One region of the Rothia similimucilaginosa genome, then DNA from elsewhere that is predicted to be linked to it. Evidence: predicted binding sites of a transcription regulator. Region 1 holds the regulator's gene; the other holds the start of a gene.
The links. The regulator LexA, encoded in region 1, represses DNA repair genes until DNA is damaged. The targets are predictions, from matches to a motif close to TCGAACANNTGTTCGA.
Positions count from the first base shown of each region.

Region 1 (3,112 bases):
TGGCGATTAACGCTTTTGAAGGCATGAAGGTTCTACCCGAACATGAGACGGTCATTATTGATGAGGCTCATGAGCTGGTGGACCGTGTGACCGGTGCCGTGTCTGGTTCTTTGACGGTTGCGATGGTTCGCCGTGCGGCACGTAGCGTGAAGAAGCATTCGAAGGCTGATTCCGGCGCACTGGAAATGGCTGCCGGCACCCTGGAGACTGCTTTCGAGGGTCTTGCTGAGGGCCTGTTGAAGGGCCTGGACGGTCGCCTTTTGACCGCTATTTCTGCGGTAAATGATGCCGCCCGCACCGCCCTGTCCGATACCAAACCGGACGGTCAGGACGTTGACGCTGGCCTGCAGATGGCGCGCTCGCGTGTCTCTGAGGTGCACGATATGAGTAGCCGCATTCTGGAGGCATCTGCTGAGCAGGACGTGCTGTGGATTTCTCGTCAGGGTGGCTGGGAGAACGGCCGCTACGTTGCTGCTTCCGATACCGACCCGGCGACCCTGAACATCGCCCCGTTGAGCGTCGGTCTGCAGTTGCGTGACGGACTGTTCGCTGACCGCACCGTGATTTTGACGAGTGCGACCCTAACGGTGGGTGACTCTTTTGATGTTGCAGCCGCCGCCCTGGGACTGCAGGGCGAGGGCGCGCCGCGCTGGACGAGCATCGACGTGGGTTCGCCTTTCGACTACCGCAAGCAGGGCATTATGTATGTTGCCGGGGATTTGAAACCTCCGGGATTTGGTGTGCATGAGGGTCAGCTGGAGCGTCTGCGTGAGCTGTGCGAGGCGTCGGAGGGCGGTGCCCTGGGCCTGTTCTCCTCGAAGCGTGCCGCCGAGCGTGCCGCCGAGTACATGCGTGAGCATAGCGACCTGAACGTTCTTCTGCAGGGTGAGTCTTCGCTCAAGGCTCTGGTGGAGGAGTTCAGCGAGGACGTTGACTCGTGCCTATTCGGCACGATGAGCCTATGGCAGGGCGTGGATGTTCCGGGTGACTCTTGCCGCCTGGTGGTGATGGACCGCATTCCGTTCCCGCGCCCGGATGACCCGATTGCGCAGGCGCGTACGCAGGCGGTGAACCGTCACCGCGGTAACGGCTTTATGGCGGTTTCTGCTCACCATGCGGCGATTCGTATGGCGCAGGGGGCGGGCCGCCTGATTCGTTCGGTGTCTGACCGCGGCGTGGTGGCTGTGCTGGATTCTCGTGTTGCGACTAAACGTTACGGCGGTTTCTTGATGAAGGCGATGCCGCCGATGTGGTCGACGCAGAATAAGGCAGCCGTGATGGGTGCGCTGGCTCGTCTTTCAGCAAGTATTGAGCGTTAGCTCGGGCGAGATCATTCCATGCCGCACCGCCGCTCCGCTTTGGGCTATAAATTTGGACATATAGGAATCATCCCGGTGATACGTGAACGTTCACGTATCACCGGGATGATTTCTATAGAGAGCTAAAAGGCCTAACGGTTATGTCTGTTAGAAGTCGTGCTATTTAGACCCAGCTGCTTTTAGAGGCTGCGCTGGTGAGAGCCCGCGTCTTCTAGAGACTGCGCAGCACGGAGACGACCTTACCCATGACGGTTGCGCGGTCACCCATAATCGGCTCGTAGTTAGAGTTGCGCGGCATGAGCCAGGTATGGCCGTCAACCTGACGGAACACCTTCACGGTTGCTTCATCGTCGAGCAGAGCGGCAACGATATCGCCGTTGTCTGCGGTGTGCTGCTCGCGGACAACCACCCAGTCGCCGTCGCAGATTGCGGCGTCAATCATGGAATCGCCCTTGACCTTGAGCATGAAGAGCTTGCCGTTACCTACCAGCTGGCGGGGCAGGGCAAGCACATCCTCCACGGACTGCTCGGCGGTGATGGGACCGCCCGCTGCAATTCGTCCAACCAGGGGAACGGGTACGAGGTCTTCATCGCCGACTTCGAAATTCGGCAGCTCGGGCAGGGACGAGGAGGAACTACCGTGGATGCCGACGCCGTTCTCATCCAGCACCTCAATGGCGCGGGGGAGCTTCGGGTCGCGGCGAATGTAGCCCATGGTCTCGAGACGACCGAGCTGGTGAGTGACCGAGGATAGGGATGCAAGACCCACCATGTCACCAATCTGGCGCATGGACGGCGGGTAACCCTTTTGTTCAATCTCGGTGCGGATCGCGTCAAGAATCTTCTGCTGGCGCGCGGTCAGCGCCGGACGGGGTGCTGTTGCCATTTCTTTTCCTTCGGTCTGTGCCCCGAATTCTGTATTCCGGTCTCTGTAGTCTGTTTGAGACACAGTCCGGTCGGGGCACGGATGGGTGCTTCACACGTTTTCCGATGGTGTCCTAAAGATTTTTTGGTTCTGCCGAAATGGGTCTTATCTCGTCAGGGGGTGGAGGAATTCTATCCGTGCCGGAGTGATACGCGGGCAACGAGTATGCGCCTCCGCCCTATAAAACTCACTCAGTAGCACCTGCATTTTGATACAGAACCAAGCTGTAACGGGTACAGAAACCTGCTGTGAGTAGGACTCATCAGGAGCGTGTGGAACGTCTCTTGACACCAGTGTAGAACACTACACCGAAAAACTCAAACAAATATTCTAGATTTTTTCTTCGAAGCTCGAAGAAATTTTTAGTACATATCTGCTATACTTTAGAATAAAATTTCGTATATACTCTTGAATCTCTCCTGAAACTCAGGATTTGCGGGTGAATGTTCGAAAAATATTCGAAGATTCGGTCCGGAGTCTTCCAGGAGGGGCGAGTGAATGAGTGTTCGAATGTATTCGAATCCTCTGTCTCTCTTCGCACTATCTACCCCGGATGCTCTAGGGGTCATCTGGCGAAGAGAGAGCGCAGGGGATGGGGGTGCTGGGGCGACCCAACGCAACCCGGTGTATCCGGTGCTCTGACCTAACTAGAGAATAGCTATCCAATAGTTATTGCTTAACAATCACCACTCCATAGTTATCACTCAACTAGGACCTCCGAGCGGGTATCGCTCGGCATTGCTAGACCCGCGGGGTAACCCCGGGGCGAGCTGAGAGAAAGGAACCACAATGACTCTTGCAGCACCTATTGCTTCTCGTGGCACTTCTGCACACCTTCCGGCAGGTTTGGTGGTACTTCACCCCGCCC
Region 1 is NZ_CM138149.1:1,509,289-1,512,400, reverse strand. Features, by position in the region: gene QFX07_RS06255 (ATP-dependent DNA helicase) at 1-1,319, shown strand, start outside; gene lexA (transcriptional repressor LexA) at 1,531-2,205, opposite strand; gene QFX07_RS06245 (LysM peptidoglycan-binding domain-containing protein) at 3,034-3,112, shown strand, end outside.

Region 2 (3,112 bases), 560 kb from region 1:
GACCTGTTCACCAATCTTGGCTTCGCGTGCGCTGAGCTGCAGGCCACGCACAAAGCTAAGTGCGTCAGCTAGGGACAGGTCGGTAATATCTGCGATGGACTTGCCGCCAACCTTCACGCCGAGGATGGTCGGGTTCAGGCGCGCGCCGCCGCAGGAGGGGCAGGCGACCTGACGCATGTACTGTTCGTAGCGGTCGCGGGCGAAGTCCGATTCGGTTTCTTCGTGCTTGCGCTTGATGTACGCCTTCACGCCCTCGAATCCGGAAGTGTAGCGGCGTTCGCGGCCGAATCGGTTGCGGTAGGATACCTCAACCTTATAGTCCTTGCCGTCCAGAATGGCAGCGCGGGTCTTGGCGGGCAGGTCTTTGAAGGGGGTGTTCAGGTCGAAGCCGAGCTCCTCCCCCAGACCCGCGAGCAGGCGCAGCCAGTATTCGGTGGTTGCTTTGCCCTGCGACCAGGGAGCGATAGCGCCCTCGCCGAGGGTCAGGTCGGGGTTGGGTACGAGCAGGTCAGTGTCCACTTCCAGGCGCGAGCCGATGCCGTCGCAGGCGCTACACGCACCGAACGGCGAGTTGAAGGAGAAGGCACGCGGCTCAATCGTGTCGATTTGCAGCGGGTGGTTGTTGGGGCAGGCGAGGTTTTCGCTGAAGGAGCGGGCGCGTTCGGGGTCGTCCTGCTCACGATCCACGAAGTCGATGAGCACGCGGCCATCAGCAAGCTTGAGCGCGGTTTCGATAGAGTCGGTCAGGCGCTGGTGAATACCGTCCTTGATGACGATGCGGTCGACGACCACCTCGATGGTGTGCTTGTACTGCTTGGCGAGCTTGGGCGGGGCGGAGAGCTGCACGGTTTCACCGTCCACGCGGGCGCGCGAGTAGCCCTGGGTCAGCAGGTCCTTGAAGAGGTCAACGAACTCGCCCTTACGTGCGCTGACAACGGGCGCGAGGATCTGCAGGCGGGTGCGTTCGGGGTACTCTTGCAGAATGTCCACGATTTGCTGCGGGGTCTGCTGGGTGATTTCTTCGCCACATTCGGGGCAGTGCGGGTGGCCGATGCGCGCCCAGAGCAGACGCATGTAATCGTAGATTTCGGTGATGGTACCGACGGTTGAGCGCGGGTTTTTGGAGGTGGACTTCTGGTCGATAGACACCGCCGGGGAGAGGCCCTCGATGAAGTCTACATCGGGCTTATCGACCTGTCCGAGGAACATACGCGCGTAGGAGGACAGCGACTCAACGTAGCGGCGCTGACCTTCCGCAAAGATGGTGTCGAAGGCGAGGGAGGACTTACCGGAGCCGGAGAGTCCGGTGAAGACGACCATTGCATCACGCGGAATGGTAAGGTCTACGTTCTTGAGGTTGTTTTCGCGGGCACCCTGAACCCGGATGCTGGTCAGATCGTTCGCTTTGAGTGCGGTGCTACCGTGTGCAGGGCGGGGTGTCATCGAAAATCCTTTCGTCTTATCTTCGAACTTAAATTCTACACCCTCATGTCTTTCACCGGCGGGATTATGCGACCGGTGAAGGCCTGAGGGTGCAGTACTTATATGAGGCGGACTGACAGGCACGGTTTACCAGCCGCGGGTTGCCCAGTCTTCCAGGTGTGGGCGCTCGTCACCGAGAGTGGTGGAGCGGCCGTGGCCGGGCAGCACGATTGCGTCATCTTCAAAGCCGCCGAAGAGCTTTTCGAGCACATTGGAGAAGAGTTCACTAAACTGCTGCGGGGAGTCGGTCTTGCCCACGCCGCCGGGGAAGAGAGTATCACCGGTGAATAGCAGGGTTGCGGGGGTGCCGTCTTCCCAGCTGGTTTCGAGGGTGTAGACGATGGATCCGGGGGTGTGGCCAGGCACGTGCAGCGAGCGGATGACGGTGTCGGAGCGGTAGAAGTCGAAGCTTTCGCCGCCGGCCAGCTCCTCTTCGACGGTGTAGTCTTCCTGCTCCTTAATAGCGGCTGCGTCAGCTGCACCTGCGGAGGTGACGGCACCGGTGAGGTGGTCGAGCTCCTTAATAGCGCGAATATGGTCCCAGTGGCCGTGGGTGACAAGGATGCCGGTCAGACCCATTGCCCGGGGCCTAAGGGAGTTGAAGTCCTCTTCCTTCTCCATAACGCGCACGCGACGGTCTTCCGAGTCAGTCAGTTCCAGCTGCGGGCAATCGTTCAGAAGCGCATCGAGGGTGTAGGCATAGAGTTCTTCTGCCTCGTCTGCGGGGTCAATGAGCACCTGCTCACCGGTGGCGCGCATGGTGATGAGGTAGACGCTGTTGTCCATCTCGGAGACGCTGAACGCTCGGACAGTCAGTTCGGGGTTTTCAAAGATGAGGGTGGGTTCGGGGTAAGTAGTCATAGTTCCAGTGTAGGGGTTCCCACATTGCAGGAGGAGTCTATATAGAGCACTTCCCTGTGAGCGCATTCGGCATTGACTGTGCGGGATGCACAGGGAACAGATACTGGAGCACGCTCGGAACAAGCTCTAGCCAGGTCCCGTCTATCTGAGACTCCAGTGAAATTCCAAAGTTAAACAGAGAAGCGACTGCGCATCGATACACAGTCGCTTCTCATGACACCCAGGGGTATCTATCACTCACTCAAACACAAGCAACCCGAGGACTTTGGAAATCTCACGATTACTTGATGACTTAATGGTAGCAAACTTTTTGGGATTGTTTTGCCACTCGATTTGGCGCGGGGAGCCGGTTTTGGCGACTTGAGTCTCAATATAATCGTTCTGTAATAAAAATAGGTATTTTTTGGCTATCCATACGTACCAATTTCATTTTACGGGTTTTGGCGTGACTTATTTCACCTAAAATAGGTTTAATATTTCCCCCATTTGGCGCTTCTGCACACCTTTGACCCAAGCTTCACACTTAGTAATTTTGAAGGCTCAATCCCCGGTTTTAGCCCGGTATTCCGCGGAAGTAGAGCTTTTATAACAAAACGATAACAGCAGCCCTACCTTCAGGTTCACTGGGCACACCCACTGAAACTCCATTCAAAGAGCAAAACACCTAGTCAAAACTATATTTTCACAAAATACAAGATAGTGTGTCACTAAAAATCAACCTCTATAGATTGTTGATAAAACTTGACACTCAAGCAAGCATAGAGCCCAA
Region 2 is NZ_CM138149.1:946,772-949,883, reverse strand. Features, by position in the region: gene uvrA (excinuclease ABC subunit UvrA) at 1-1,443, opposite strand, end outside; gene QFX07_RS03940 (MBL fold metallo-hydrolase) at 1,570-2,343, opposite strand.
Region 2: the regulator LexA is predicted to act here: its motif matches at 1,466-1,481, upstream of uvrA (excinuclease ABC subunit UvrA).